4 regions of the Tardiphaga sp. 172_B4_N1_3 genome follow, and region 3 is predicted to be linked to each of the others. Evidence: riboswitches for the same ligand, from Rfam matches in the RefSeq annotation. Region 3 holds a riboswitch; each other region holds the start of a gene.
What was found. A riboswitch is a leader RNA that binds a small molecule or an ion and turns the genes downstream of it on or off. The one in region 3 is predicted to bind cobalamin.
Positions count from the first base shown of each region.

Region 1: linked by a shared signal. The riboswitch ahead of metE (5-methyltetrahydropteroyltriglutamate--homocysteine S-methyltransferase) and the one ahead of AB7783_RS14860 (TonB-dependent receptor plug domain-containing protein) in region 3 are both predicted to bind cobalamin.
Region 2: linked by a shared signal. The riboswitch ahead of AB7783_RS24205 (TonB-dependent receptor) and the one ahead of AB7783_RS14860 (TonB-dependent receptor plug domain-containing protein) in region 3 are both predicted to bind cobalamin.
Region 4: linked by a shared signal. The riboswitch ahead of AB7783_RS29110 (ribonucleoside-diphosphate reductase subunit alpha) and the one ahead of AB7783_RS14860 (TonB-dependent receptor plug domain-containing protein) in region 3 are both predicted to bind cobalamin.

Region 1 is NZ_CP197238.1:1,459,241-1,467,268, forward strand. Features, by position in the region: gene AB7783_RS06610 (protein-L-isoaspartate(D-aspartate) O-methyltransferase) at 1-452, shown strand, start outside; gene AB7783_RS06615 (peptidoglycan DD-metalloendopeptidase family protein) at 560-1,963, shown strand; cobalamin riboswitch at 2,132-2,343, shown strand; gene metE (5-methyltetrahydropteroyltriglutamate--homocysteine S-methyltransferase) at 2,448-4,835, shown strand; gene AB7783_RS06625 (ATP-binding protein) at 4,883-5,863, opposite strand; gene yajC (preprotein translocase subunit YajC) at 6,058-6,429, shown strand; gene secD (protein translocase subunit SecD) at 6,474-8,028, shown strand, end outside.
Region 2 is NZ_CP197238.1:5,097,063-5,105,090, reverse strand. Features, by position in the region: gene typA (translational GTPase TypA) at 1-1,305, opposite strand, end outside; gene AB7783_RS24210 (alkaline phosphatase D family protein) at 1,538-3,091, opposite strand; cobalamin riboswitch at 3,236-3,424, shown strand; gene AB7783_RS24205 (TonB-dependent receptor) at 3,600-5,813, shown strand; gene AB7783_RS24200 (PepSY domain-containing protein) at 5,816-7,264, shown strand; gene AB7783_RS24195 (TAXI family TRAP transporter solute-binding subunit) at 7,325-8,028, opposite strand, start outside.
Region 3 is NZ_CP197238.1:3,130,140-3,138,167, reverse strand. Features, by position in the region: gene cobD (threonine-phosphate decarboxylase CobD) at 1-5, shown strand, start outside; gene AB7783_RS14870 (ABC transporter ATP-binding protein) at 18-800, opposite strand; gene AB7783_RS14865 (FecCD family ABC transporter permease) at 797-1,822, opposite strand; gene AB7783_RS14860 (TonB-dependent receptor plug domain-containing protein) at 1,816-3,813, opposite strand; cobalamin riboswitch at 3,846-4,049, opposite strand; gene AB7783_RS14855 (alpha/beta fold hydrolase) at 4,096-4,884, opposite strand; gene AB7783_RS14850 (O-acetylhomoserine aminocarboxypropyltransferase) at 4,888-6,183, opposite strand; gene AB7783_RS14845 (hypothetical protein) at 6,321-6,563, shown strand; gene AB7783_RS14840 (hypothetical protein) at 6,699-6,953, shown strand; gene AB7783_RS14835 (DUF3830 family protein) at 7,940-8,028, shown strand, end outside.
Region 4 is NZ_CP197238.1:6,171,222-6,179,249, forward strand. Features, by position in the region: gene AB7783_RS29090 (glycosyltransferase family 87 protein) at 1-279, shown strand, start outside; gene AB7783_RS29095 (HD domain-containing protein) at 251-892, opposite strand; gene AB7783_RS29100 (GlxA family transcriptional regulator) at 1,057-2,022, shown strand; gene AB7783_RS29105 (hypothetical protein) at 2,029-2,214, opposite strand; cobalamin riboswitch at 2,404-2,618, shown strand; gene AB7783_RS29110 (ribonucleoside-diphosphate reductase subunit alpha) at 2,738-5,668, shown strand; gene AB7783_RS29115 (ribonucleotide-diphosphate reductase subunit beta) at 5,814-6,938, shown strand; gene AB7783_RS29120 (AzlC family ABC transporter permease) at 7,050-7,799, shown strand; gene AB7783_RS29125 (AzlD family protein) at 7,796-8,028, shown strand, end outside.

The sequences.
Region 1 (8,028 bases), 1.7 Mb from region 3:
TGGTGGCCTATATGACCGAACAGCTACAATTGAATGCCGGTCACCGTGTGCTCGAGGTCGGCACGGGATCGGGCTACCAGGCCGCGATCCTGTCAAAGCTCGTCCGCGACGTGCTCAGCATCGAGCGTTACCGCACGCTGGCAGATGCCGCCCGGACCCGGTTGGAGGCACTCGGCCTCCACAATATCGAGGTCATGCTCGGCGATGGCCTCAATCCGGCTGCCAATTTGGGATCGTTCGACCGGATCGTCGTGACCGCGGCAGTGGAGGAGGTGCCAGTGGCGCTAACCGATCGGCTTGAGGAGGGGGGTATTCTGCTTGCGCCGGTTGGTCCTCATAATGGCGTCCAGACCCTGGTCCGGATTCGCAAAACCGGGGATGGATTGGAGCGAAAGGAGCTCGTGGATGTACGTTTCGTGCCTGCACTTCCGGGCATCGCGCGCGAACTCTGAAAAAAGTTCGTGAACGGCTGTCACGTGTTGGTCGCAAGGTTAAAGGCTTGGTAACGGAGACGGTGTTTACTCAATTCAGTTGTTTGTTGCGTATGAGTGAGTAACCAATGTCCAGCGTTGTCGAGTTGCTTTACTCGCGCCGCGCTCCGCAGGTCGCGGTGCTGGCGCTGATGTCTATCGGTTTTGCCGGCTGCAGCGCCGACATGCAGACACGGCTATCTCAGAATCCAAATTTTGACTCAGGTCAGTCCCGTGGCTTTGGCTGGCAAGGCGAAACCACCGGCTCGGTGCCGCAGCGAGCACCGCGCGCGCCGGTCGAGCGCCAGGAGCTGCCGCAGTATCAGCGCCCGGCCTATAATCCGCAGCCGCAGTATCAATCCCAGCCTTTGCCGCCGCCGATCTCGGCGCCGCAGTCCTATCCGACAGCCCGTCCGGTTGCATCGGCTGCTCCCGTCAGCGGGGGCGGCAACGGTATGTATACGCCGCCGCCCGCACGTGCGCCGATCGAAACCACCGGCTCCACGGCACCGCGCTCGGTTGCAGCGACCAACGGCCTTGCCCGTGATGGCGGCACCTCGATCATCGTCGGCACCAGCGATACGCTCGATGGTCTGGCGAAACGCTACAACGTCTCGTCGGCTGCGATCCTGCAGGCCAATGGCTACAAGGGGCCGCGCGCGCTGTCGCCCGGCCAGTCGCTGATCATTCCGCGTCAGGGCGCCGCGGCAACTCCGGCCGTTGCTGCTGCTCCGAGCAAACCTGCCGTCGGCACATCGACCACGCATTTCGTCAATCGCGGCGATACGCTGATGAGCATCTCGCGTCGGAACAACGTGTCGGTCGCCGAACTCGCGCGCGCCAATGGTCTGGCGCCGACTGCCCAATTGAAGCTCGGCTCCAAGATCACGGTACCCGGTGCGCGTACGGCCAACGCAGCTCCTGTAGCCGCGCCGCTCGCTGCGCCCGTCGCAGCCGTGACGGCCGCTCCGGCTGGCGCGGTCACGTCCGCTGCCGTGGCCCGTGTTGCGTCTGCCGAACCCGCACAGAAGGCCCGCCTGGCAAGTGCCACGACGACGCCTGAAGAAACCGCGCCGGAATCGCCGACTAAAGCCGCTGACGCAACCGGCGCTTTGCCGACGTTCCGTTGGCCGGTGCGCGGCCGCGTGGTCACAGGCTACGGCGCCAAGACCAATGGCAAGTCCAACGACGGCATCAACGTCGCCGTGCCGGAAGGCACGCCGATCAAGGCTGCCGAAGATGGCGTCGTTGCCTATTCCGGCAACGAGCTGAAGGGTTACGGCAATCTGGTCCTCGTTCGTCACTCCAACGGCTACGTCACCGCATATGCCCATGCGAGTGAGCTGATGGTGAAGCGTGGCGAGACCATCAAGCGCGGTCAGGTGATCGGCAAGTCCGGCCAGTCCGGTGAGGTTACTTCGCCGCAGCTTCACTTCGAGATCCGCAAGGGCTCGTCGCCGGTCGATCCGCTGCAGTTCCTCAACGGGGCGTAAGCGCAATCCACGAAGTGTAGTTCGCATTTAAGCAAGCCCGGCCTCGTGCCGGGCTTGATGCGTTTGATCTCGGGGCTACGGCCCACTCCAGCTCCGGAGTCTTCAACGCGCTGCTGCGAGTGGGCAGCTTGCGCGCGCAAGCTCGGTTGACTGCCGCGCGATGTTGCCCATATGTGGACATGTCGTGGTTCTTCGGGAAGGTTTGCCCGAAGCTAAGAGGGAAGCCGGTGAGGCGTTAAGCCAAGGCCGGAGCTGCCCCCGCAACTGTAAGCGGTGAGCCGCTGTCCATTAAAGTCACTGAGACCCGCAAAGGTTTTGGGAAGGCCGGACGGCAGCATTGACCCGCAAGCCAGGAGACCTGCCTCGACAACATAAACGTCCTCGGGCGGGGTGTCCCGGTGGTGCGGTTGCGATTCCGCGACTGCCGTCGTGGAATCCAGACGTGTCACTTTGGCCTTTTGCCCCCAATCATTGGGGTTAAGCCATGTCTACTGTGTCAAAGTCTACTTCTTCCAAGTCTTCTGCCAAATCTACGTCCTCGCTTCCTGTTGCTACGTTGGGAACGCCACGGATCGGTCCGCGGCGTGAGCTCAAGATGGCGCTGGAAAGCTATTGGTCCGGTGCAATCGACGAGAATGCGCTGATCGATGTCGGCGTCGGGCTGCGTGCCGCAAACTGGGCACGTCAGAAGTCGCTCGGGATCACGGTTATGCCGTCGAACGACTTCTCATTCTACGATCAGGTACTCGATACCAGCGTCATGGTAGGCGCCATTCCGAAGGTCTATGGCTGGAAGGGAGGAGACGTTTCCTTCGCGACCTACTTTGCCATGGCGCGTGGATCACAAGGCGATGCGCATGACGAGGCCTGCACGCACGGCTCTCATACGCATGATACGTCGCAAGGCGTACCAGCACAGGAGATGACCAAATGGTTTGATACCAACTACCATTTCATGGTGCCTGAACTGGCGCAGGATCAGACCTTCAGTCTCGCATCGCGCAAGCCGATCAAGGAGTACGAGGAGGCGAGATCGCTGGGTTATCAGACACGACCTGTGCTGGTTGGGCCCGTGACCTATCTCAAACTGGCCAAGAGCGCGGATGCGTCATTCGACCCGGTGACGCTGCTCGATCGATTGCTGCCCGTCTATGTCGAGGTGCTCGGGGAATTAGCCGACAGCGGCGCCGAATGGGTGCAACTGGATGAGCCGTGTCTGGTGCTCGATCTCGACGCGCCCGCCCGGCAGGCGCTGCAAAAGACTTATGCGGCTTTTGCCGAAGCGGTTCCGCAACTCAGGATCATGCTGAACACGTATTTTGGTGAGCTGGGCGACAACCTCGATCTGGCCCTGTCGCTTCCCGTCGCCGGGCTTCATCTCGATCTGGTCCGCGCGCAGGACCAGTTCGATGAAGTCGCTGCGAAGGCGCGGAAGGACATGATCCTCTCGCTGGGCGTGATCGATGGCCGCAATATCTGGCGGTCCGATTTGTCCAGTCTGCTCGATGGGTTGGAGCCCATGGTCGATCTCCTGGGGAGGGATCGCGTTGAGCTCGCGCCGTCCTGCTCGCTGCTACATGTGCCGATCGATCTCAGCCTTGAGACTGATCTCGATCCGGACGTCAAAAGCTGGCTGGCCTTTTCAGTCCAGAAAATGGAGGAACTGGCGGCGCTCGGATCCGCCTTGGCTGGCAGTCGCGCGGATGTCGCCGCAAAGCTCGCTGCGTCGGATGCGGCGGCAGCCGCGCGGGTCGCATCGTCGAAGATCCACGATCTTGCTGTCACCAAACGCGTCGCTTCTGTTGATGCGACTATGCGTCGTCGCAGCAGCGATTTTGCCACGCGCACGAGCGAGCAGCATCGGCGCTTCAAGCTGCCGGCATTTCCGACCACGACCATCGGCTCGTTTCCGCAGACCGCGGAAGTGAGAAACGCTCGCGGGGCCCATGTTAGGGGCACGCTCAGCGATGCCGCCTACAAGACGTTCCTGCAGAACCAAACGGCGAGGGCAGTGCGCTGGCAGGAGAACATCGGTCTCGACGTGCTGGTGCATGGCGAGTTCGAGCGCAACGACATGGTGCAGTATTTTGGCGAACAGCTCGCCGGCTTCGCCTTCACCAAATACGGCTGGGTGCAGTCCTACGGTTCCCGCTGCGTGCGGCCACCTGTGCTGTTCGGCGACGTGTCCCGGCCGCATCCGATGACAGTCGAATGGTGGCAGTACTCGCAGTCGCTCACCGAGCGGCCGATGAAGGCGATGCTGACAGGGCCCGTCACGATTCTGAACTGGTCATTCGTGCGTGACGACATTCCCCGCGAAGTCGCGTGTCGCCAGATCGCGCTCGCGATACGCGATGAGGTGCTCGATCTGGAAAAGGCTGGCGCCGGTATGATCCAGATCGACGAAGCGGCACTCCGTGAAGGGCTTCCGCTGCGCAAATCGGAATGGAAGTCCTATCTCGATTGGGCCGTGGAGAGCTTCCGCATCTGTTCGTCAGGCGTGCGGGATGACACACAGATCCATACGCACATGTGCTATTCGGAGTTCAACGACATCATCGATGCGATCGGTGCCATGGACGCCGACGTGATCTCCATCGAAACGTCACGGTCGAAGATGGAACTGCTCGATGCATTCAGGACCTACAAGTACCCGAACGAGATAGGTCCGGGCGTTTACGACATCCACTCGCCGCGGGTGCCTGAAACGCGCGATATGGTCGATCTGCTCAAGCTTGCACGGCAGCGGCTGGCGGACTCCCAGCTCTGGATCAATCCCGATTGCGGGCTGAAGACCCGCAAATGGGAGGAGGTGCGGCCTGCGCTCGTGAATATGGTCGCGGCGGCACGTGAGTTGCGAAGCCTCGCCTAGGGCGAGTCGAATGCCGTCCCGTTGTCATGACGGGGCGGCACTTGTCTTTACTTTGGGGCCAGCTTCACGCCCAGGCGTCCTGCGAGCTCCTGCACGAACTGCCAGGCCACGCGACCTGAGCGGGAGCCACGGGTGGTCGACCATTCCAATGCGTCTCGCTCGAGCTCGGCGTCGGTCTTGAGGCCGTAGTGGCTGCAATAGCCGCGCACCATGTCGAGATATTCGTCCTGGCTGCATTTGTGGAAGCCGAGCCAGAGGCCGAAACGATCCGACAGCGACACCTTCTCTTCGACCGCTTCGCCGGGATTGATCGCGGTCGAGCGTTCGTTCTCGATCATCTCGCGCGCCAGCAGATGGCGGCGGTTCGAGGTCGCATAGAGGATCACGTTGTCCGGCCGGCCTTCGATGCCGCCTTCCAATACGGCTTTCAGCGATTTGTAGGACGCATCGTTGCCGTCGAAAGAAAGATCATCGCAGAACACGATGAAATAGAAATCCGAGGCGCGGATCTGTTCCATCAGGGCGGGCAGACTTTCAATATCCTCGCGATGGATCTCGACCAGCTTGAGGCGGCCGGCGACGGACTTGCTGGCATTGACCGAGGCATGCGCGGCCTTGACCAGCGATGACTTGCCCATGCCGCGCGCGCCCCAGAGCAGCGCGTTGTTGGCCGGCAGGCCGTTGGCGAAGCGCCGGGTGTTCTCGATCAGGGTGTCGACCTGCTGATTGATGCCCTGCAGCAGGCCAATATCGACCCGGCTGACTTTGGGGACTGGGGCCAGACGGCCGTCGGGATGCCAGATGAAGGCGTCGGCCTGGGCCAGAGAATCGGCATTGGAGCGCTTCGGCGCCGCGGCGGCCATGCCGGCGGCAATGGCCTCAAGGGCGAGTGCGATCCGTTCGTCGATCAGGGGGGCGGCGGCTGGTCGCGGACGTTTTGCCGCGGTCGTGCGGACGGTCTTTGACGAGCGGGTCGCGGGAGCCTTTTTGGTAGGGCGGCGGCTTGTTTTATTGGGCTTTTTTGACATTTTTGACTTTCCTCGGCGCGCACCCATATCGAGCCCGGAACACATCCGCAAGCGGTACAAATCGCAGACAAATCAGAGGGTTTACCGGCGTTGCAATTGGGACGCCGGCCGCTATAGTCCGCGCGAATTTACCCAAACCGGCCGAACGCCGACGCGTCGCCGGTTTATTCCCCAGCGTTTACGAGGACTTCCCGATGTTCATTACCCCTGCGTTTGCCCAGGCTGCAGCCGGCGGCGATACCAACAGCATGCTGATGTCGCTGCTGCCTTTCGCGCTGATCTTCGTGATCATGTATTTCCTGATCCTGCGTCCGCAGCAGAAGAAGGTGAAGGACCACGCCGAGATGGTGAAGAACATCCGTCGTGGCGACACCATCGTCACGTCGGGCGGTCTCGTCGGCAAGGTCACCAAGGTGGTCGATGACGAGCAGGTTGAGTTCGAACTCGCCGAAGGCGTTCGCGTACGTCAGCTCCGCACGATGATCTCGGGCGTGCGCACCAAGGGTGAGCCCGCCAAGGAGAAGGCGGACAAGGCTGATGCCAAGGACGACGCGGCCGCGAGCTGATGCGTTTGCGCGTCGCCATTTCAAGAATCTGACGGATCATCTCGATGTTGTATTTCACGCGGTGGAAGGCGCTGGCGGTCATTCTGACGGCGCTCGTGGTCTGCCTGTGCGCGGTTCCGAATTTCTTCCCCGAAGCCACCGTGAAAACCTGGCCGAAATGGGCGCAGCGCCATCTGGTGCTGGGCCTCGACTTGCAGGGCGGCTCGCACATCCTGCTCGAAGTCGATGCCAATTCCGTCAAGAAGGACAAGCTTGATCAGGTGCGCGACGACGTCCGCCGCACACTGCGTGATGCCAAGATCGTCTATACCGGCCTTGGCGTTCGCGGCGACAATGTCGAAGTCCGTATCACCAAGGACACCGAGTATCAGACCGCACTCAGCAAGCTGCGTGAACTGTCACAGCCGCTCGGCGGCTTGATGGGGCAAAGCGGCCAGCGCAGCCTGGAAGTCTCGGACGCAGGCAACGGCCTGATCCGTCTTTCGGTGCCGCCGGCAGCGATCAATGACCGCATCCGCCAGTCGGTCGAGCAATCGATCCAGATCGTCGAGCGCCGCGTCAACGAACTCGGCACCGTCGAACCGCTGATCCAGCGTCAGGGCCTCGATCGCATCCTGGTGCAGGTGCCGGGCCTACAGGACCCGACCCGCCTCAAGGAATTGCTGGGCAAGACCGCGAAGCTCGACTTCCGCATGGTCGACACCTCGCTCCCGGCCGAGCAGGCACAAGGCAGGGTGCCGCCGGACTCCGAACTCTTGATGAGCTCGCAGTCTCCGAAGACGCCGTATCTCGTGAAGAAGGAAGTGCTGGTCTCGGGCGCTGACCTGACCGATGCGCAGCCGGGCTTCGATCAGCGCACCAACGAGCCGATCGTCTCGTTCCGCTTCAACACGTCCGGCGCCCGCAAATTCGCCGATGCCACGGTGAAGAACGTCAATCTGCCCTTCGCCATTGTGCTCGATAACGAAGTGGTCTCCGCCCCGGTCATTCGCGAGCCGATCACCGGCGGCTCCGGCCAGATCTCCGGCAGCTTCACGGTGCAGGGCGCCAATGATCTCGCGATCCTGCTGCGTGCCGGCGCGCTGCCTGCGCCGCTCAGCATCATCGAGGAGCGTACCGTTGGCCCCGGCCTCGGCGCCGACTCGATCGCCAAAGGCGAGCTTGCGGCCTATGTCGGGTCGATCCTCGTCATCGTCTTCATGCTGCTGACCTACCGCCTGTTCGGCCTGTTCGCCAATATCGCGGTGACCATCAACGTTCTGATGATTTTCGGTATCCTGTCGCTGCTCAACGCCACGCTGACGCTGCCCGGCATCGCTGGCATCGTGCTAACGGTCGGCATCGCCGTGGACTCGAACGTGCTGATCTATGAGCGCATCCGCGAGGAGTTGCGCGCCGGCCGCACCGCCATTTCGGCGATCGATGCCGGCTTCAAGCGCGCGCTGGCGACCATTCTGGATTCCAACATTACGACCTTCATCGCCGCTGCGGTGCTGTTTTACATCGGCACCGGACCGGTCCGCGGCTTCGCCGTGACCTTTGGCATTGGCATCATCACAACGGTTTTCACGGCCTTCACCGTGACCCGTCTGATCGTCG
Region 2 (8,028 bases), 2.0 Mb from region 3:
GTTGCCGCCCGACGGACGCATCTCGATCATCTCGGCCTTGCGTTCGCTCATCTTCTGAACGACCACGCCGGAGAATTCCTCATCGACGTCGATGACGACTTCCTCGACCGGCTCCAGCGTGTTGCCGTTTTCGTCCTTGGTGAGAACCACGCGCGGACGCGACACCGACAGTTCGAAGCCTTCGCGGCGCATGTTCTCGATCAGGATCGCGAGCTGCAATTCGCCGCGGCCCGACACTTCCATCGCGTCACGATCGGCGGATTCGACGACCTTGAGCGCGACATTGCCTTCGGCTTCGCGCAACAGGCGGTCGCGGATCAGGCGGCTAGTGACCTTGTCGCCTTCGGTGCCGGCGAGTGGCGAGTTGTTGACGATGAAGGACATCGACACGGTCGGCGGATCGATCGGCTGCGCCTGGATCGGAATTTCAACCGACGGATCGCAGAAGGTATCGGCGACAGTGCCCTTCGGCAGGCCGGCGATGGCAACGATGTCGCCGGCTTCGGCGAGTTCCACCGGCTGGCGCTCGAGGCCGCGGAAGGCCAGGATCTTGGTGATACGGCCGGTTTCGACGACCTTACCGTCACGCGACAGCACCTTGACAGCCTGGTTCGGCTTTACCGAGCCCGCCGAGATACGGCCGGTGATGATACGGCCGAGATAGGGGTTGGCTTCGAGGATGGTGCCGAGCATGCGGAACGCACCTTCTTCTACCACCGGCGGCGCGACATGCTTGATGACGAGATCGAACAGCGGCTTCATGCCGACGTCATGCGACGCATCCGGGCTGTCGGCCATCCAGCCGTTGCGGCCCGATCCGTACAGAATCGGGAAATCGAGCTGGTCGTCGGTGGCGTCGAGCGCTGCGAACAGGTCGAACACTTCGTTGACGACTTCGGTGATGCGGGCGTCCTGACGGTCGACCTTGTTGATGGCGACGATCGGCTTGAGGCCGAGCTTCAACGCCTTGCCGACCACGAACTTGGTCTGCGGCATCGGGCCTTCAGCGGCGTCGACGAGCACGATCACGCCATCGACCATCGACAGGATGCGTTCGACTTCGCCGCCGAAGTCAGCGTGGCCCGGGGTGTCGACGATGTTGATCTGGACTTCATCCCACAGCACCGAGGTGCACTTGGCGAGAATGGTGATGCCGCGCTCTTTTTCGATGTCGTTCGAATCCATCGCGCGTTCCTGGACGCGCTGATTGTCGCGATACGTGCCCGACTGCTGCAGCAGCTTGTCCACGAGAGTGGTTTTGCCGTGGTCAACGTGGGCGATGATAGCAATGTTGCGAAGGTTCATAGGTCTTCTTCTGGTTACGGTCTGGGTGCCCTTGAGCGGGTTCAACAAGACATGCTCGACAACAAAAGGCTTATGCCTTGCGCTCGAGCGCGTTCGATAACTGCCTCGTCTGAAAACGCGCTGGGGCAATCCCTCCAAAAGCAAACCCGGCCAGAAGGGGCCGGGTACTCGGACGCGTTGCGGCGCAATATAGGGGGAAATCGCCGAAAAACAATGCGAATCTGCCAAATGGTTAGCCCAATTTCGGGTCCAGAACCGTGGCCCAAAGGGCCATATCGGCCCGATCCCGCAGGGTAACGGTCATTTGGCCGCTTTGGCCGTCGATTTTGACGTGACCGAAGAACTGCATGCCGGCCGACGGGGGCAAATTCTGCTTATCGGGCCCCGGCGCCTTCACGAAACGGACCTCAGGACCGAAGGTATTGTCGAGCGCCGCCGGCCCGAAAGTTCCGGCGTGAAACGGGCCCGAAACGAACTCCCAGAACGGCTCGAAATCCTGAAACTGCGCCTTTTCCGGATTGTAGTAATGCGCCGCCGTGTAATGCACGTCGGCGGTCAGCCAGACCGTGTTGCGGATACCGGCCGATTTGATGAAGCGCAGGATATCGGCGATTTCCAGCTCGCGGCCCCGCACTGGTCCGTCGCCCTGCGCGATGGCCTCAGACCCGGTTTTGTCGGCGGCGTTGTCATAGACGACGAGGCCGATCGGCATATCCGAGGCGATGACCTTCCAGGTCGCCTTCGAGGCCATCAATGCGCGCTTCAGCCAGGCCATCTGCTCCGGACCGACGAAATACGCATCGGGACCATAGCTCTCCTGCAGGTTCGGGCCGTTGGGCCCACGATAGCTGCGCTCGTCCAGCATGAAGACATCGAGATGCGGGCCGTAATTCAGCGTACGATAGACGCGGCCAGGCTCGTTCGGATTGATCGAGATCGGATACATCTCGTGAAAGGCACGCGCACCGCGAGCCGCCAGCAGCGTGACGTCGCGCTCCTTGTAGGACGCGGGCAACTGCTTCGATGAAGACCAGTTGTTGGTGACCTCGTGATCGTCCCACTGGCCGAAGATCGGCACCTGCGCATTGAAGGCGCGGACATTATCGTCGAGCAGATTGTATTTGTGCGCGGCGCGGAATTCATCGAGCGTTTCGGCGACCTTCGCCTTCTCCGGCACCGTGATGGTGTTCTTCCAGATCGTGCCATCCGGCAATTTTGCTTCAGGCAGGATCGGGCCGTCGGCGTAGATCGTATCGCCGGAATGGATCAGGAAATCCGGATTATGCTTGCGCATGGTGGCATAGGTGACCATGCCGCCATCCTCGGCGTTGATGCCCCAGCCTTGGCCTGCGACATCGCCGCCCCAAACGAAAGACACATCGCGGCGATCAGCTGGCGCGGTGCGGAAGCGACCGATGACCGGCTCGCCAACGATGTCGGTATGCGAGAGATCGCGGAATTTGACGCGGTAGAAGATGTCCTGTCCCGCGGGCAGATTGTCGAGCAGCAGCTTCGCCGTGAAATCGGTTTCGGGCAGCGCCGCCATCGGCGGCAACATGCGCGCATTGCTGAAGGATTCGGTGGTGGCGACTTCCACCATCATCTGCGCCGGCCGATCCGCGCGCGACCAGATCTTGCCGCTGTTCGTCCCGACATCGCCGGACTGAATGCCATGTGACACCACCGGGCGATCGGCGGCGCGGCTGAGATAGGGCATCGCAAGGAAGCTTGCGCCTGCTGCGGCTGAGTGCGCGAGGAAGCGACGACGGGATAAACGTAGTGCCATGCGAACTCCTGATCCTGGCTCTGGCACCAGTGGCTCTAGGCAGATCGCTTGACGCTGCGATGACAGGTGATGCGCAATATCAACACCCGCCAAAGCAAGTTGCGAATGGCTGGCAGCTTGATTGACACATTTGGAAATTTCACCTTAACGTGAACGCGACGGTTCCCTTCGGGGATCAAAAGGGAATGCGGTGAGGGGATCCCCCGATTCCGCGGCTGCCCCCGCAACTGTAAGCGGCGAGCCTGCGCCAAGAGCCACTGGGTGTTCACCTGGGAAGGCGGCGACAGGCACTGACCCGCGAGCCAGGAGACCTGCCGCCAGTCGTGGTCACACGCGAGCACATTGGGCGGGGTGTCCTGGTGGAAGTCACACTGCCTGTTTGAAAGCGGCGGGGCGACTTGGTTTGCGGTGACGTGCCACGTAACCGCGAGTCCTGTTCATGACCTCCGTTTCTCCCGTTGCATTGAAGCGACATACTCCCTTTCTTTATTCTGTTGCTCTCTCCTGCTTGTTGTGTCCGAGCGAAAGCTGGTCGCAAACCTCACAGTCGAGCCAGACGCTCGATCCTGTTGTCGTTCAGCCGTCAGCGACACCTCAACGCGCACGCCGCGCCACGAACGGCAATGCATCGCGCGCTGCGCGCTCGCGGCAGCAGCGCAATGTCGCCGCCAATACCGGCGCGCCGGTTGCCACGCCGACAGGCCCCGTCTTCGCAGCGCCGACGCTCAACCTCACTGGCACCACATCCACCGGCAGCCGCCTCGGCCTGACGCGCCTGCAGACGCCGGCCAGCGTCGAGGTGATCTCCGCCGAGACCATGGCCGAACGCGGCCAGCAGAACGTGCTCGACGCGGTGACGCAGAACGCCACCGGCATCACCGCCATCGGAGATCCGGGCAATGGCGGCGTCGCCTACAGCACCCGCGGCTTCTCCGGCACGGATTCGGTGAAGATACTGCTCGATGGCACGCGGCTCTATGTCGGCGCGGGCACCGTGAACTTTCCGTTCGACACCTGGTCCACCGAGCGTATCGAGGTGCTGCGCGGTCCGGCCTCCGTGATGTTCGGCGAAGGCGCGGTCGGCGGCGCGATCAACATCATCTCGAAGATGCCATCATGGATTCCGCGCAATCAGGCCGAGATATCGCTCGACAGCAACATGGAACGCCGCATCGCCGTGGACAGCGGCGGTCCGATCAACAAGGACGTCGCCTATCGCATCACCGCCACCGGCAACATGTCGGACGGCTGGGTCGACCGCGGCAACAGCTCGAACATAGCGCTGCATGCTGCCGTGCAGGTCAAGCAGACCGAAGACGTGGTCTGGACGATCTCGACCGACTACGGCGATCGCCAGCCGATGCGCTATTTCGGCACGCCGTTGATCAACGGCCAGTTCGATCCGGCGCTGCGCTTCAAGAACTACAATGTAGGCGACAGCACCATCCGCTGGCAGGATAGCTGGAATCAGGTGAAGACCGAGTGGCAAGTGGCCGACGGCATCTCGATCCGCAACACGTTGTACTACCTGTACAGCAAGCGGCACTGGAAAGAGCTCGAAAATTATGCGTTCAATCCGGCCACCGGCCTGATCGACCGCAGCACCTATCTGGAAATCTTCCACGACCAGCAACAGATCGGCGACCGCTTCGACGCCACGTTCAAGGGCCATGTGCTCGGGATGGCCAACGAATTCGTCGCCGGTTTCGACGTCAACCGCATAGATTTCAAGCGCTCGACCAACTCGCCCTATGGTGGATCGTCGTCGGTCGACGCCATCAATTTCAATCCTGGCCTGTACTTCAGTCCCGATCCGCTCACGTCGGACTTCTCCAGCGTGACCAACCAGTACGCGGTGTTCGCCGAGAACCGGTTGTCGGTCACCGAGCAACTGTCCTTGATCGCCGGCGTTCGCCAGGACCAACCGACCGTCGAGCGGACCGACGTTCGCAATGCCGCCAACAGCTACAGCCGGGACTATTCTTCGACCAGTTGGCGCGCCGGTGTGGTCTACACACCGATCAAGGATCTGGCCTTTTACGGCCAGTATTCGGTCGCAGCCGATCCTGTGGGCGGCCTAATCACGGCGAGCAACGCCAACGCCAAATTCGATCTGGCCACCGGCAAACAGGTGGAGATCGGCGTCAAGCAGTCGTTCTGGGGCGGCCGTGGCGAGTGGACGCTGGCGGGCTATCAGATCGTCAAGAACAACCTGCTGACGCCGGACCGAACTGACCCGACACTGACACGGGTCGTGCAGGTGGGCCAGCAGTCTTCGCGTGGCATCGAGGCCTCGATCGGCGTCGCGCTCGATTATGGCTGGCGCGTCGACGCCAACACCGCGTTCGTGCGCGCGAAATATGACGATTTCATCCAGAACGTGGGCGGCATCGCTGTGAACTACGCCGGCAACGTGCCGTTCAACGTGCCGCAGAACGTCACCAACGTCTGGGCAACCTGGGCCTTTGCGGCGAACTGGTCGGCCAATGCCGGCTTCCAGATCGTCGGCAAAACGTATGCAGACAATGCAAACACGCTGGAGATGCCGAGCTACACACTGGTCAATGCGGGCCTGCAGTGGAAGCCGGACGTCAACACCACGGTGTCACTGCGCGTCTACAACCTGTTCGACAAGATCTATGCGACGTCGAGCTACAGCGACAATCAGTGGATGCTCGGCATGCCGCGCACGGCCCAGCTCGCCGTCAATGTGAAGTTCTGAGCTTGTCGCGCAAGCTGACACGCACACTCCGGCGGTGGCTGTATATCGGCCACCGCTGGGTCGGCATCGTCACCTGTCTCTTCTTCGCGATGTGGTTCATCTCCGGCGTGGTGATGATGTATGTCGCGTTTCCCGGCCTCTCCGATAAAGAGCGGCTGGCGGCATTGCCCGATATCGTCTGGGAGAAAGTGGCGCTCTCTCCCGACGAGGCGATGAAGAAGGCTGAGACCACGCACTATCCGCGTGAACTGCGATTGAACATGATCGCCGATGAGCCGGTGTATCGGTTGACTGGCTGGGACGGCAACCGGCAAACCATCTCCGCCGTCGATGGCCGCATGATCACTGACGTCTCCGAACAGCAGGCGCTTGCGGTTGCCGGGCATCATCCCGCAAGCAGGTCGCCCCGCCTCGAAGAAATCGTCGGTCGCGACCAGTGGAGTGTCACCGCACGCTATGATCCGCTGCGGCCGCTTTATCTCATCACCCTCGGCGACGACGCCGGCACCAAACTCTATGTCTCCTCACGCTCCGGCGAGATCGCACTCGATACCAACCGCACCGAACGCGTCTGGAACTGGCTCGGCTCGATCCCGCACTGGATCTATCCGACCGTGTTGCGCAAGGACGGCCCGCTGTGGCGGCTCGTCGTGCTTTGGATCTCCGGCATCTGTTTGATCGTCGGCGTTACCGGAATCTGGATCGGCATTCTGCGCGTGCGCCTCAAGCGGCGTTATGCGAGCGGCAACATCACGCCCTATCGCGGCTGGATGGCGTGGCATCACGTCACCGGACTGATCGCCGGGCTGTTCGTGCTGACCTGGATGTTCTCGGGCTGGCTGTCGCTCGATCCCGGCCGCGTTTTTGCCGACCGCAATACGCCACGTGAGGTATTGCAACCCTATGCCGGCCACGACGCGCCTGATATCGCTGCGGCCATTCGCGCACCGGCCGATAAGCCCGCGGTCGAAGCACGCTTCGTATGGATCGACGGCATGCCGCTGATGATCGTCGCGAAGCGCGACGGCACGAAGATGGCGATCAATCCGACAAGCGGCGAAATCGCAAGACTGCCGCAAGACCGCCTCTGGAACGCCGCAACAAAACTGCTTCCGGATTCGCGCCTCGAACGCCAGATAACCCTCGGAAAATACGACGCTTATTGGTACGCGCACCACAATGACCGCGAATTGCCGGTGTTACGCGCCAAATTCGATGACGACGCGCAAACCTGGTTTCACATCAGCCCGGTCACCGGCGACATTCTCAGCCGCGTCAACTCAAGCCGGCGTACCTATCGCTGGCTATTCAATGCGCTGCACAGTTTCGATTTTCAGTTGTTGTTGATGTATCGCCCGGCCTGGGACATCGTGGTGTGGCTGCTGTCGATTCTCGGCACCATCGTCTCGGTGAGCGGCGTCGTGATCGGCTGGCGCTATCTCAAACGCTAAAGCGTTTTCGAGCGAAGTGGTCCCGGTTCGCGTGAAGAAAACGCGTCAAAACGAAAGACTCTAGACCGCGAGCGGCCGCGGCGGCTGACGCAATTGCTCCGGCGGATTCATCGGCTCCGGCGGGATCATGCCGATCAGCGCCTTGCGGTCGGCGACGGCGTTGTGGAATTGCTCAAGCGCTATGTTGAAGGCTGTCAGCGTGCCTTCCTCGATGGCGCCGTGCTCGTAGCAATTCAGCGTATGACGTAGAATATCGTCAGCCTCCGCCTGCATCGTATCGAGCTCTTCGAGGGACTCGCTCTTGCGCGCGGCGGCAATCATGTCGAGCAGACGATCGCGCTCCGACACATTCACGTTGCGCTCGTCCTTCTTCAGATAGCTCGCGAACCAGGCGCCGATCGAGCCCATCGCCGAGAGCCCCATCAGGCTCCACCAGATGTAATCGCTGTAGCGATCAAGGAAGGTTTTTTCTTCGCCATCCACATAGGCGGCCGCGCCGGGATGCACAGGGATCACCGCATCCTTGTCGGTATCGGGCGTCTCGATCTTCGCCGCCAGCGGGAAATCGTTGATGATCTGCTGGCGGATCGCAAACAGCTGCCGCGTGAAGGCGGCGATGGTCACATCCGACAGGCTCTGCCGTGCCACGATGTGATGCGAGAAGCTGATGGTCTTGACGTCATCGTCCGGCCGCGCCGGCGCGCCGCCGAATGCGCCGGCAGGAATTTCCGATGATTCATACATCGGGAAATTCTGCGCGATGG
Region 3 (8,028 bases):
AATAGCCGCCACATCGCTCAGACTCCCGCCCAAGGCAGGATAATCGTTTCGTTCCGGTGTTCGGCGCGATAGGCGCTGATGCGGAACACATTGGCGACGATGTCATCGGACAGCGCCTGTCGCGGCGCGCCCTGCGCAGCGAGGCGCCCATCGGACATCACCAGCACCGTATCGGCGAAGCGCGCGGCGAGGCCGAGATCGTGGGTCACCACGATCACCAGTACGCCGCTGTTAGCGACATCGCGCAGATTTGTCATGACGTCGATCTGGTAGCGCGGATCGAGCGATGCGGTCGGCTCATCCGCCAGTACGATCGGGGCCTCGACAGCAAGGACGCGGGCGAGCGCGACGCGGCTGCGCTCGCCGCCGGAGAGTTCGGTCACACGCCGATCGGCAAAGGCGACGACGTCGGTGGCCTGCATGGCGCGTTCGACCGCAGCCTTGTCCGACGATGTCAGCCGCGCCGGATCGGTCGCGCCATGCGGATAGCGGCCAAGGGCGACGACGTCCTTCACGTCGAGCGGCCAATGCACGACATGGCCTTGCGGCAGATAGCCGAAGCGCTTGGCGCGCTCGCGGAGCGACAAGGACGCCAGTGTGTCGCCGGCGACATGGATCGCGCCGGTGGACGATTGCAAGCCTGCCAGCGCGCGCAGCAGCGTCGTCTTGCCGGCGCCGTTCGGGCCAACCAGGGCGACGAGGTGCTGTCGGTGCAGCGAGAGCGAGACATCGTGCAGCACCTCGCGCGCTGAGAGCGTGACGCTCAGATTGCTCGCGGTCAGCAGCGCCTGATCGGTCATGCGACGCCTCCGCCCAGAGCGCGCCGCTCGCGCATGATGAGATAGAGGAAGAATGGCACGCCGATGATCGAGGTCAGGACGCCGACTTTGATGTCTGTGGTCGACGGGATGATGCGCACGGCGATATCCGCGGCCAGCAACAGCGCCGAGCCGGTCAATGCGCTCGGGATCAGCAGGCGCGCGGGATCATGGCCGATGATCGGGCGCATCAGATGCGGCGCGATGAGGCCGATGAAGCCGATCGTGCCGGTGACGGCTACAGCGCCGCCAACGCCGAGCGCGACGCCGAGGATCACCAGCAGGCGCAGGCGGCTCACATGGACACCGAGGCTCTGTGCGGTCTCTTCGCCGAGGCTCAATGCACGAAAGGCCGAGCGCTGGCTCATCAAAATGATTGCACCGGCGATGATGAACGGCAATGCCAGCGTGACGTGACGGAAGCTGCGGTCTTCCAGCGAGCCGAGCAGCCAGAACGCGATCTCAAGTGCGGCGAAAGGATTTGGCGAGAGGTTCATCACCAGCGCCGTCGCAGCACCTGCGAGACTTGAGATCGCAAGCCCCGCGAGGATCAGCAGCAGCAGACCCGCATTGCGGCCGGCGATGCCGAGCAGCACGAAGACTGACAGGAACGCCATCGTGATGCCGGCAACCGGCAGCGCCCATGAGCGGACATCGGCCCAGCCGAGCGAAATCATCAGCACCGCGCCGAAGGCCGCCGATTGTGGCGCGCCGAACAGCGACGGCGAGGCAAGGGGATTGCGCAGCAGGCCCTGCAGCGCGGCACCGGACAGACCGAGGATCGCGCCGATGGCAAGTGCGAGAATCGCGCGCGGCAGGCGGATTTCGCGCACGATGATCTGATGCACATCGCTGCTGCCGCCGAACAGTGCATCGAGCACCGTCAGCGGCGAGAGTTTGACGGGTCCCGTGCCGAGCGAGCCCAGCGCCAGCAGCGTCACAAGACCGACGAGCGCGATGGTCGCGATCGTCCGGCGGCGTACTGCTGGCGCTGCGGTCACCATGTGGCGTTGAAGCCTGCGTAAGCCGCAGGCCCCGTGGTGCCGAAGTTCAGCACTTCCTGATAATGCTCATTCAGGATGTTCTCGCCGCGGGCGAAGACCTTCCAGTTCGCATCGATTTTGTACTCGGTATAGAGATCGACGCGGGTATAGGCATCCACCTGACCGACTTGATTGGCGCTGCTGAAGCGCTTCGACACGGTCGTGACGCGCGGCTCGATCATCCACTTGTCGGTCGGCGTAATCGTGAGCGCGAAGCGGGCGAAGTTCTTCGGGCGCCGTGCCAGCACTGTATCATTGCCGAGATCTTGCGCGTGCAGGTAGGTGTAGGCTGCGTTGAACTTCATCAGGCCCGGAATAACGTCCACATTGGCGCCAACTTCGAGACCATTCGTTTCGGCGCGTGCGACGTTGATGTAGCAGCCTGTGGTTTGGGCAACGGGACACGAACCGGGGCTTCCCGTCGGCGTCACGAAGTTGATCAGATTGCTGTAGTCGTTCGAGAAGCCCGTCAGCGAGACCACCACGCGGCCGTTGAAAAGGCTCTGATCGACGCCGGCGTCGTAGCCGAAGCTTTGCTCCGGGCTGAGCGTCGGCGTGCCGTTTGCCGTTGAATACAGCTGGAACAGTGTCGGTGCCTTGGCGCCGGTACCTGCGCTGGCGTGGAACTTGGTGCTGGTTTCTGTAATCGTATAGGCGGCCGTGGCACGCCATGTCTCGAAGCGCCCGACATCCACGACGTCGTCCACGCGGCCGCCCAATGTGATGTTGAGACGTTCGCCTACGGGGACCGACCACAGCGCGAAGACCGAATTGGTATCTTGGCGTTTCGCCAGCGCGGGTGTGATAGCGGCCGGTATCGGCAGGATGGCGGTCGTGTAGGTCTTTGCTGTCTCGCTCTGCGTCTTGGCGCCGTAGATCAGCGAGCCAAATGCGCCGAGCTTCAGGTTTGCCTGATATTCTGCGCCGAGGCTGTCACCATTGTAGTCGAGAATATTGGTCGTGGTGTTCTGCGGCAGCATGTTGGTGCGATAGGTTACGTCGTAGTTCGAACGCTCGGTATGCGTGTTCGACACGGTGACATTATGCGTGAGAATGCCGCCGAATGAATCCAGTGAGACGCGGCCGTAAACGGTTTGAAGCAGGCGCGTGACATTTGAAGGCGTGTCGGGAAGCTGCACCGCTTTCGACGTCGGACTGAAAGTGCCGTCATAGGCGGCTCGCGTGAAGGATGACACGAAGCCGGATTCCAGCCGGATGCCTTCGCCGGCATCGTAGCCGATCCTGGCCGATCCGCCGACGCGATCAAAGCCGTCGCGTTCGAGATTGGGGTACAGCGCTTCAAACTGAGGGATGCGATAGCCGAAGCGCGAGAAACCGTTCGAATGCTGACCGCCACCTGTGAAAGCGTAGGACCACGGACCGTTGGAGCCGGTCAGCGATCCCTGCGTCATGACAGTGCCATAGCTGCCGGCTTCGGTGCGCACGTTGACTTGCGCAGGGCCCGAGCCCTTCTTGGTAATGATATTGATCACGCCGCCCATGGCGTCTGATCCATAGAGTGCGCTCTGCGGGCCCTTCAGGACTTCGATGCGCTCCATCGCCGAAGGCGTGAACATGGCGAATTCGAAATCGCCGGACGCCGCCGTGGGATCGTTGACGCGGATGCCGTCGATCATCACCAGCGTCTGGCCAGTGTTGCCGCCGCGCAGGCGGACATTGGTGGTGCCGCCAGGGCCGCCGGTTTCGGTGATGTCGAGACCGGGCACGGTGCGCAGCGCATCGACCAGAGAGCCGGGATTGCTGGTCGCAATGGTTTCGCCTGAGACGACGCTGATCGAGCTGCCAGTGCGATTGAGTTGTTCGGGTGCTCTGTCCGCCGTCACCACGATTTCGGAGAGCTGCTCGGCACTGGACTGCGCATGCGCAGCACTGTGAGAGCAGGACAGAACAACAACGGCCGCAGTGCCTGCGGCCAAATTCCGGATAGTCATTTAACCCCTTCCGTCGACCCACCGTCGAACGAGTGTGAAACTCGTTACCGGCCGGTCTCCTGGCTCGCGGTGGTCTCCCGGTCCGCCTTCCCGAATCTGCGATGCAAATTCAGTGGCTTTGTGGACCTGGAATAGCCGCTTACAGTTGCGGGGGCAGCCGCGGCATAGGGGATATTTCCCCGCACCGCATTCCCGTTTCACCTCCTCGCGGAGGCACCGATAACGACAGACAGGAAGCACAGCGCGCAGCGCGGTGCAACAGCCATCACCGCGTTGTGGACTCTATTGCTCGTGCTGTAGCGCGGCGAGCACGTCGTCGGGACGTTCGACCATCATCATGTGGCCCGTACCCGGCAGAATCACCGTGCGGGCGTTTTTCAATGCGGCGGCCAGGGTCTTGCCGGCCTTGGCAGGAGTCATCATGTCCCGTTCGCCGAGGATGAGCGTGACCGGGATTTCAAGCTGGCCCGCAGCGGTCAGCGCATTCTGGTATGTATTGCAGGCGTTGAGATCGGCGAACAGCACGCCCGGCCTTGTGGCCTCGAGCACGCGCTGCGCACCGCTATGCATCCACAACCCCGGCGCGAGGCTGCCGCCGAGTTCGGCGCGAAAGCCGAGCCCCCAGATCGACACCATATCGATAGCGGAATGCTGATTGGCTTCGGCATCCTTCAACAGATCCGGGCCGACGGTCATCGTCCCTGCCGTGCCCATCAGGTCGAGGCGTGTGACTTTACCGGGATGCCGCGCTGCGGTCTCCAGCGCAATCAGCGAGCCCATGGAATGGCCGATCAGCCGTGCAGTCTTTGCGCCCGCAGCCTCGATCAATGCTGCTGTCCAGTCTGCGAGATCGGCGATGGTCGTGAGCGCTTCACCCTTTGAGCGACCATGGCCGGGCAGATCCGGCGCCAGCACGGCGAAGCCATGATGCGCGAACCAGCGCGTATGCAGCGCCCAGGTCGAGTGATCGAAGCCGGCGCCGTGGATCATCGCGACGACCGGGAGCGATGGATCGAAGGTGCGGCCGCCATTCGCGATATAGGTCTCGTGACCGTTGACGGTGAGTTGCATCGCTCAGCCCTTTTGCGAGATGCGCAGCGCCTGCGCGAGGTCATCGATGATGTCATCGGCGGCTTCGATGCCGATGGAGAGACGGATCAGCTCCTCGCCGATGCCGGCGGCCTTGAGCTGCTCCGCATCCATCTGCTGATGCGTGGTGCTGCCGGGATGAATGACCAGTGTCTTGGCGTCGCCGACATTGGCGAGATGGCTGGTCAGCTTCAGCGCTTCGATGAATTTGCGGCCGGCATTGCGGCCGCCCTTGATACCAAACGAGACGATGGAGCCGGCGCCGCGCGGCAGCAGGCGTTTCGCGAGTTCGTAATCCGGATGGTTCTCTAGCGACGGATGCAGCACCCAGTCGACCGCCTTGTTGGCCGTGAGCGCCGCCAGCACCGCATGCGTATTGGCCATATGGCGCTCCATGCGAATGCCCAGCGTCTCGACACCCTGTAGCAGCTGGAATGCATTGGTCGGCGAGAGACACGCGCCGAAATCGCGCAGGCCTTCGGTGCGGGCGCGCATGATGAAGGCGGCATTGCCGAACTGCTCGTCGAAGACGATGCCGTGATAGCCGGCATAGGGTTCGGTCAGCTGCGGGAATTTGCCGGATGCGTGCCAGTCGAAGCGGCCGCCATCGACGATGACGCCGCCGATAGCGATGCCGTGGCCGCCGATCCATTTGGTGGCGGAGTTCATCACGATATCGGCGCCGAGTTCGATCGGCCGCGACAGGAATGGCGTCGCGAAAGTATTGTCGATCAGCAGCGGAATCTTCGCGGCATGGGCGATGTCGGCGACGGCGGGTATGTCGAGCACTTCGAGGCCGGGATTGCCGATGGTCTCGCCGATGACCAGTTTCGTGTTCGGCTTGATCGCCGCCTTGAAGGCGTCGAGATCGCGCGGCTTGACGAAACTCGTGGTGATGCCGAAGCGCGGCAGCGTATGCGCCAGCAAGTTGATGGTGCCGCCATAGAGCGAGGACGACGCCACGATGTGATCGCCGGCATTGAGCAATGTGGCGATGGCGAGGTGCAGTGCCGCCATCCCTGATGCCGTGCACACCGCACCGACGCCGTTTTCGAGTGCGGCGAGGCGCTCTTCCAGCACCGCCGTCGTCGGATTGGAAATGCGCGTATAGATGTGGCCGGCGCGTTCGAGATTGAACAGCGCAGCAGCGTGATCCGAATCCTGAAACACATAGGACGTGGTTTGATAAATCGGCACGGCCCGCGCGCCGGTGATCGCGTCCGGATGCTGGCCGGCATGCAGACTCAGCGTTTCGAAAGCAGGCGGTTTGGGTGCTGGCATGGTGATTTCATCCCTGGACGCAATTTGCGCCATCTATGGCACGAATCGGATGCGAGTGTGAGTCGGCGATATTTCAACTGATGGAACGAAATGCGGGGTGGCGACTTGTACGAGGTCGATCACGCGGGAGAGTTATCATGAAGAAATTGCTGCTGTGCACTGCGGTTGCCGGTCTCGCGTTTTCATCGGTTGCGGCCGAGGCGAAAGGCTGTATCAAAGGCGCGATCATTGGCGGAATCGCCGGCCACTATGCAGGACATGGCAAGGTCGGCGTCGTTGCGGGGTGCGTGATCGGACGCCACGAGGCCAACAAGGCCGATGTGGAACGGGCGCAGAAGGCGCAGCACCCACAGCCGCCGAACGAGAATGGTCGCATCTAGATCGGCGTTGTTCTCAACGCTGGACGATGTTGCTAAAATTTGATGGACTAGACCGGTTCAGTAGAGCCTCACCCTCATCAGGTTGGGGTTCTTTTCGTCTCTGTACGATACCGGACGAGATTGGGCGTAGATGTGGTGCTGCATCGGGATGTGTTTTGGCTCGGCAAACAATGGGCCGTGACCGGTTACGGAATTCAGGCTGTCAGCCAGAAGTACAATATGAAGTTCGATATCGAGGTGTCGCAGATCTGGAACGAGGATCTGGATGCGTTGATGCGCGATGAGCCATGGTTCGATGCGCAGGATTTTGCACAGGCCGTCGATCGCGCGAGGCAGCGTGCGATGGAATCACCGCTGACGTTCAAGCCACCGCTGAGTGATGAACGATAGCGGCAGCGCATCATTGCAGGATTCAAATTTCAAACAGCCACTGTCCTCAAAACATGCACCCGCATTCTCGCGGCGCTTGCGCGTCCGAGCTATGAGCATTCCTACCTCGCCCCCTTCAAGAGGGCGTGCGGAACGCCGGGTGCCCGATGCACCCTTGGGCCTGATGCGAATGCGGTCTTCCGCAAGGGGTAATGCATCAGGACTTTCGGAAGCACGAGCGATTGCCCAGCGTTCCGCCTGCGGTGTTTTTTCGGTTGCTTGCACTTTGCCTCGACGAACGCTCCGATCGCGAATTAAAGTCCCAAGGCGATGGGAAGGGAGCCTCAAGCGAATAGGCCGGGCACGTTTTGACTTGGTCGTCCGTCACACTGTCCAGAGCGTCTTTCCATCCGAAGGCCGGCCGTCTCCTTGCCAGTGGCAGTGCTGGCGCAGATCCGTCCTGCCCGAAGACAGACGTCACCCCCAAACCGCGTGACGCCGCATCTCCGGCGTCCACCGCATCCAGCCCCGCGAACGTGACGATCGCGCTCGCCCCTCTCATCAGGGCCGGACATTGGGGAATATAATCCATATCGGGATATTGTCAATACAAGATAGGAAAATATGTTTGGCGCTGTCTTGCCGCTCCAAACTGTCATTCCCCGGCAAACCAATTGGTTTGCCTGAGGGCGGCTGCGCGCCGTCGCGCAGACGAACCTCAGCCACTCCAATTCGAGTGGCGGGGAATCTCGACCTGTTCAGCGCAAAACTCTCTGAGATTCCGGGTTCGCGTCCGGCAAGTGCCGGCCGCGCCCCGGAATGACGAGAGTGGGTCGGGAGGCCAAGTTCGCACTCTCGGCTGCGCCGAAACCTCGCCCTCCGACACGCCAATTGGCGTGCCCCGGAATGACGGTGTTGGACCGCCAAAAACTGCGGCTTGCTTCTTTCGCCCTCTGCTGCAATCTGGATGGATCACTGTCAGTCACTCCAATTACGAGATTCCACGGATGAGCCAGCTCAAAGTCCATGTCGGCGACTTCACCTTCGACGCGAAATTCGAGGAGAAGGACGCCCCCAAGACCGTCGCCGCCTTCAA
Region 4 (8,028 bases), 3.0 Mb from region 3:
AAAGCCGCTGCGCTGGCCGTCGGCGCCTTGCTCACGACGCCCTACCTTTTCCTGTACGACGTGATGGTGCTTGCGATTGCCATCGGCTTCATCGCCCGTATCGGTCTCGCGGAAGGCTTTCGCCGTCACGAACTGCCGGTGCTCGGTCTCGCTGCTGCGCTGCTGATCGCCTATCCATTTCTCGGCGCTCCCACGGGCTTTGGCGCAACGCTGCTGGTGGCAGCGTTGATCGCCATGCGCGTGCGGGAGTCTATTCGCTCCACGCCGAGTTCAGGATGATGCTGCAGAAATTCGCGCGCTTGTAGGTGGGGTCGCGGAGGTCGAGCACGTCAGCCTTCACGTTGCCAAAGGTCGTGTCCGGCTTGTGGATCGTCCCCGCAGCGAACGCATCGATGATCCCGTTCTTGAAGTCATGGCCACGCGGATGGCAGACGCACACTTCGTGGCGCTGATGGGCGGTGAAGGCATCATACTCCAGACCCAATACATCCATCTCAACACCGGCCGTGACGAGCGCCACCACGGGCCGCTTGTGCTTGGGAATGCCCGGTGTCGTGTGAAGCGCGATGGCGTCCCAGACATCGTCGATGTCGCGCTCATCGATCCTGTGGCTGCGCAGAAAGTCTGCGGCAGCATTTGCGCCATCGACTTCGAAGCGCTCCTCCTTGCTCGCATAGGGCGCCTGCAGGCCCATGTCGTGAAACATCGCGCCGACATAAAGTAACTCGGAATCGACTTTGAGACCCTTGCGCTGTCCGGCGAGCGCGCCGAACAGGAAAACCCGATTGGAATGATGATACAGAAGATCGCTTTCGGTGTCGCGCACCAGCTGATCGACCTGGCGGGCGAGGGCGCTGTCGGGCACTTTGATGCCGGCGATGGTTTTGCTCATGAGATGCTCCTTGCGGGGGGGGTGATGCATCCGTTGTCGCCGGCGGGCGGTGTCCTCGCAATCGCGCCGCGCCCTGCAAAGCTGCCATTCGCCCGTGATTTCCTGCCGCAAGACGACTATCTATTCAGATTGACTTGGGCCTTTCCTCGCCGTCGGAATGAAGCATCACCATGAAGACCGTTGCTCTTGCGATCTTTCCGGGCGTCCAGTCGCTGGACGTAGCCGGTCCGCTTGATGTGTTCATGGAGGCCAATGGCTTCGTTGCGCCGGGCGACGGCTACGACATCACACTTGTCGCTGCAGACTGCGCGCCGCTGCGTGCATCGAACGGTTTGCGGATATCGGCCGATCTGGCGTTCAGTGATGCGGACAAGCCCTGGGATCTGGTTCTGGTGGCCGGCGGGTCTGGGCTGCCGACGGCAGAGCCCGACCCGCAGCTTACAGAGTGGCTGGCCAATGCGGCGCTCCAAGCGGGGCGTTACGGTTCGGTGTGCACCGGGGCATTCGCGCTCGGCCATGCAGGCCTGCTCGACGACAAGACTGTGACGACGCACTGGCAGAATGCGCCGCTATTGGCGTTGCGTTTCCCCAAGGCGCATGTGGAGTTCGATCGCATCTATAGCCGCGATGGCGCGCTGGTGACGTCGGCCGGCGTCACCGCAGGGATCGATCTCGGTCTCGCACTGGTCCAGGAAGATCATGGCGCGGATGTCGCGCTGGCCGTAGCCAAGCGTCTGGTTGTGGTGGCGCAGCGCCAGGGTGGCCAGTCGCAATTCAGTCCCTATCTGGTACCGCCGGCCGAGCCGGACTCGCCGATCGCGCGAGTCCATGCCCATGTGATGGCGCATCTGCGTGACGCACACAGCGTGGATGAACTGGCCGATGTGGCGGGCATGAGCGCGCGCACCTTCGCGCGGGTGTTCAAGCTCGAGACCAAAATGACGCCGGCAGATTTTGTCGAGGGCGCCCGGATCGACACGGCACGCAACCGCCTCGAAGGCAGCGATCTGCCGCTCAAGGTCGTGGCCTATGAATCCGGTTTCACCACCGCCGAACATATGCGTCAGGTCTTCGTGCGACGGCTGGGCCTGACGCCCAGCCAGTATCGGGCCAGCTTTCGCGCGGTCTGATTCTGCTCAGGCGAGTTGCAGCGAAGAAATCGGATCGCTCGCAGGAAAGCTGTCCATCAGCGCTTCGTTCAGCATCTCGTCGAGGCGGCGCCGGGCGATCTGATCCCTCGTCTCGAACGCCGTGAGCGCACCGGCTCGCTCTACGAAAGCGCTGAAGTTGATCCTTTCAGTGGTCGTCATCAGGTCGCGCATCGCATCCTCCATCGGTTGATCACGATGTTCTGCGCTTCGCGGTGCTCGGCGGCAACGAATCGCATCGTGCAGAAACCGCCAACGACCCCGCGGTTTCCGCCACGCAAGCGGTTGTCCACTGAACCAACAGCCCTACCGAATTTGTTGCGTTCGGCGCCAATGCTCGCTTGACACTTCACCGCGGGTCACACCAAATGTAGATGTCACGGTCCGCCTGGTCGCAAGACTTGGTGGCTAAGAGGGAAGCCGGTAAAGACGCTGTTTTGCGTCATATTCCGGCGCTGCCCCCGCAACTGTAAGCAGTGAGTCTGTTTCGATTGAAGTCACTGATGCGCAAGCATCGGGAAGGCTGAAACAGACATTGACCTGCGAGCCAGGAGACCTGCCGCGACACCAGAACGTCCATGGGCGGGGTGTCCCAGCGGTCGCTTGCAGGCAATGCCGGCGGATCTCCGCCGTGTATTTTGCAGCGTCCTTTCGGCCCCAGCCCCCATTGCTTGATGCATCACACGGGGTCTTGCCGATGCCTACTTCCTCTTCTGTTTTGTCCAACGGACGCGATGCGGCTCATGCGCCGCTGATTCAACTGTCGCCGGAAACGCTCGCTGCGCCTGCGCGCGAACCCTCAATGCAGATCATCCGGCGCAACGGCACGGTGTCGCCCTTCGACGGCAGCAAGATTTCCGTCGCGATGACCAAGGCCTTTCTGGCCGTCGAGGGCCACACGGCAGCGGCCTCGCGCCGCGTCCATGAGGCGGTGGAACAACTGACCGGCGAAGTCGTGGCTGCATTGACGCGCCGCGTCGGTGAAGGCCGCACCTTCCATATCGAGGACGTCCAGGATCAGGTCGAACTGGCGCTGATGCGCAGCGAGCACCACAAGGTGGCGCGCGCCTATGTGCTGTACCGCGAGGAGCGCGCTCGCACCCGCGCCGAAGAACTGGCCGCGAAGCCGGCGCTCGTCTCCACCGCACCGGTGCTGCATGTCACGCTCGCCAACGGCACCCGCGCCCCGCTCGATTCGGCGCGTCTGGCGCTGATCGTCAACGAGGCCTGCGCCGGCCTTGACGGCGTCGATGCCGCCCCGGTGCTCGAGGAAACCCGCCGCAATCTCTATGACGGCATCACGCTGGATGAGCTGGCACTGGCCGGCATCATGGCCGCGCGCACGCTGGTGGAGCAGGAGCCGAATTACACCTTTGTCAGCGCCCGCCTGCTGCTCGACAAACTGCGTACCGAAGTCCTGTCCTTTGTCGGGGCCACGCCGACCCACGCGTCGCAGGCCGACATGACCACGCGCTACGCTGAATATTTCGGCGCCTATATCAAGACCGGCATTGCGGCCGAGCTGCTCGATCCCGAACTCGCGCGCTTCGATCTCAAGCGCATCGCCGCCGCGCTAAAGCCGGAAGGGGACCTTCAGTTCCAGTTCCTGGGATTGCAGACGCTCTATGACCGCTACTTCCTGCATGTGCAGGGCAATCGCATCGAACTGCCGCAGGCCTTCTTCATGCGCGTCGCCATGGGCCTCGCGCTGCGCGAGATCGACCGCGAAGCCCGCGCCATCGAATTCTACAATCTGCTGTCGTCGTTCGACTTCATGGCCTCGACGCCGACGCTGTTCAATTCGGGTACGCAGCGGCCGCAGCTGTCGTCCTGCTTCCTCACCACGGTGGCGGACGATCTCGACGGCATCTTCAAGTCGGTGAAGGACAATGCGCTGCTGGCGAAATATTCCGGTGGTCTCGGCAATGACTGGACTCGGGTGCGCGGTCTCGGCGCGCATATCAAGGGCACCAATGGCGAGAGTCAGGGCGTCGTGCCATTCCTGAAGGTCGCCAATGATACGGCCATCGCCGTCAACCAGGGCGGCAAGCGCAAGGGCGCAGTCTGCGCCTATCTCGAGACCTGGCACATCGACATCGAGGAATTCCTCGATCTCCGCAAGAACACCGGCGACGACCGCCGCCGCACCCACGATATGAACACCGCCAACTGGGTGCCGGATCTTTTCATGCAGCGCGTCGAGCTTGATGGCGAATGGACGCTGTTCTCGCCGGACGAGACGCCGGAACTGCACGATCTCTATGGCAAGCCGTTTGCCGAGCGCTACGCAGCCTATGAGGAAAAAGCTGCGCGCGGCGAGATCCGCGTGTTCAAGACAGTGCGTGCGACTGACCTGTGGCGCCGCATGCTGACCATGGTGTTCGAGACCGGCCACCCCTGGATCACCTTCAAGGATCCCTGCAATCTGCGCTCGCCGCAGCAGCATGCCGGCGTCATCCACTCGTCGAATCTCTGCACGGAAATCACGCTGAATACGTCGGACGATGAAGTCGCGGTCTGCAATCTCGGCTCGGTCAACCTGCTCAATCATATCGGCAAGGATGGTCTCGATCACATCAGGCTCAAGCGTACCGTGACCACGGCGATGCGGATGCTCGACAATGTCATCGACATCAATTTCTACACCATCCCGGAAGCGCGCCGTTCCAACCTCAAGCATCGTCCGGTCGGTCTCGGTCTGATGGGCTTCCAGGATGCACTGCAGGCGCAGGGCATCGCGATGGCGTCGGATGCGGCCGTGGCCTTTGCCGACACCAGCATGGAGGCGATTGCCTTCCATTCGATCTCGGCATCGGTGGATCTTGCCGCCGAGCGCGGCCGCTATCCGTCCTTCGACGGATCGCTGTGGAGCCGTGGCATCCTGCCGATCGACTCCATCGAGATCCTTGCGGAGGCGCGCGGTGGTGTGCAGATGGACCGCTCCACGACGCTCGACTGGAGCAGTCTGCGTGACCGTGTGAGGACGACGGGCATGCGCAATTCCAACGTGATGGCGATTGCGCCGACGGCGACGATTTCCAACATTTGCGGCGTCGCGCAGTCGATCGAGCCGGCCTATCAGAACCTCTATGTGAAATCGAACATGTCGGGCGATTTCACGGTGGTGAACGCCTTCCTTGTGCGCGATCTGAAAAAGAGGGGCCTGTGGGACGAGGTGATGGTCTCCGACCTGAAATATTTCGATGGCAGCGTCGGATCGATCGATCGCGTGCCCGACGATCTCAAGGCGCTCTATGCGACTTCATTCGAGATCGACAGCGCGTGGCTGATCGAGGCAGCCTCGCGCCGTCAGAAGTGGATCGATCAGGCGCAGTCGCTCAATCTCTATATCGCCAATCCCTCAGGCAAGAAGCTCGACCAGCTCTATCGCCTGGCCTGGACGCTGGGATTGAAGACGACCTACTACCTGCGCTCGCGCAGCGCGACGCATGTGGAGAAGTCGACGCTGAAGGGCACCGACGGGAAGCTCAACGCGGTGTCGGCAACAGGCGCAGCAGCGAAGACAGCAGGTGCGCCGATCCTCGTTCAGTCATCCGTCACGGCGCCGGAGTTGAATGTCGCGATGGCCTGCTCGATCGACAATCCCGAATGCGAGGCGTGCCAGTAAGGGTGCGCCAAACACATTGACCTCATCCTGAGGAGCGGCTTCTTGGCCGCGTCTCGAAGGATGGCCCCACGCTCATGGTTCGAGACGCCCGCTGAAGAAGCGGGCTCCTCACCATGAGGGCCGAACAAATACGCAAGGAACACCTATGCTCGACTGGTCCGATACCTCATCCGCTCCCAAAACCCCCGCCTTCATCCCGATCCCGCAATCTCCCACCGACGCCACCGGCCTTGGCACCATCGACCGCTCCGGCGGCCGCGTCTCGGTGGACGAGAAGCGCATGATCAATTGCCGGGCTGACGTCAATCAGCTGCTGCCGCTGAAATACAAATGGGCGTGGGAGAAGTATCTCGCCGGCTGCAACAATCACTGGATGCCAACCGAAGTCTCGATGCAGGCTGATATCGCGCTATGGAAGTCGCGCGACGGTCTGACCGAAGACGAGCGCCGCGCCATCAAGCGCAATCTCGGTTTCTTCGCGGCATCGGAGAGCCTCGTCGCCAACAATATCGTGCTGGCGATCTATCGCCATCTCACCAATCCGGAATGCCGCCAGTATCTGCTGCGGCAGTCGTTCGAGGAGGCGGTGCATACGCACACGTTCCAGTACATCGTCGAGAGTCTCGGCCTCGATGAGGGCGAGCTATTCAACATGTATCGCGAGGTGCCCTCGATCACCGAGAAAGCTGCCTGGGCGCTCAAGCACACTCAGCATCTCGATGATCCCGACTTCAAGACCGGTACGCCGGAAACCGATCAGGCCTTCATGCGCGATCTCGTGGCGTTCTACGTGATCTTCGAAGGCATGTGGTTCTACACGGGGTTCGCGCAGATCCTGTCGCTCGGCCGTCGCAACAAGATGGTCGGCATCGCCGAACAGTATCAGTACATCCTGCGCGATGAATCGATCCATCTGAACTTCGGCATCGACGTGATCAACCAGATCAAGATCGAAAATCCGCATCTCTGGACCAAGGCGTTCCAGGAGGAAATCCGCAACATGATCCGCACCGCGGCCGAGCTCGAGGCGGCCTACGGGCGGGACACCATGCCGCGCGGCTTCCTTGGACTGAATGCGGCGCTGTGCGAGACCTATATGCACTTCATCGCCAACCGTCGCTGCGCCCAGATCGGCCTCGCGCCGGTGTTCGTGGAGACGGAAAATCCGTTCCCGTGGATGTCAGAAGCCATGGACCTGAAGAAGGAGAAGAACTTCTTCGAGACCCGGGTGATCGAATACCAGAATGGTGGCGCGCTGAATTGGGAGTAGTCTTTGGTCTCATATCCGCCGCTGCATGGCGCATATGAATCCGCATCGCTTGACCTGATCGCGTGATGCCCGCAGGCATGATTGGCCTGCGGGCGTCATGCGGATCAGTCGATGCACGCCACCCACATCCCTAAAGCACCAGCCTATTGGTCGAAGGCCGCCATCGTGCCAGGCATCATTGCCATCGGTCCGATGCTGCCCGGCACGCTGGCCTTCGGCATGGCATTCGGTGCGCTGTGCGCGCAGAAGAACCTCTCGCTTGCCGAAGTCGAGGTGATGATGGCGACGGTCTATGGCGGGCTTTCGCAATTTGTTGCGGTGCAGTCATGGCCTGATGTTTTGACGCCGGGCGCGATCGCGACGCTGGCGCTGCTCACACTCACCGTAAACATCCGCTTCTTCCTGATGAGCGCGACACTGCGCCCGTGGTTCGGCACGTTGCCCGCATGGCAGGCCTACCCGTCGATGCTGCTGGTCACCGATGGCGGCTGGCTCGCCGCGATGCGCTACCGCGATCACGGCGGGGCCGATGCGTCGTTCTATCTCGGCGGCGGCATCGTGCTGTATTTCACTTGGCTGTTTTCGGCCATCCCCGGTTTCCTGCTCGCCGAACAACTCACTGACCCAAGAAAGTATGGTGTCGATCTGGTGATGCCGGCCTTCTATGCCGCGATGCTGGTGCCCGCATGGAAGGGCCCCCGCCGTGCCATCCCTTGGGTCGTGTCGGGCGTCGTTGCCCTCGCGGTGCATTGGTTGGTGCCGGGCTGGTGGTTCATCATCGCCGGCGCGCTATCGGGAGCGATCAGTGCCGGGCTCATGGACGAACCCGAACCGCAACATCTGGCGGGCGTGTCCGCATGACGGAATTTTTGCGCAGCGACGTGATGATCGCCTTCGCGGTCATGACCGCGGTCACAGTGGCCTCGCGCCTCGGTGGCTACTGGCTAATGGGCTACGTCAACGTCACGCCGCGGGTTCGCCGGATGCTCGATGCATTGCCGGGCTCGATCATCGTCGCCGCCGCGCTGCCCGTGGCCGTCAATGGCGGGCCGGTGGTGGTTTTCGCGATCCTCGCCGCGATGGCCGTGAC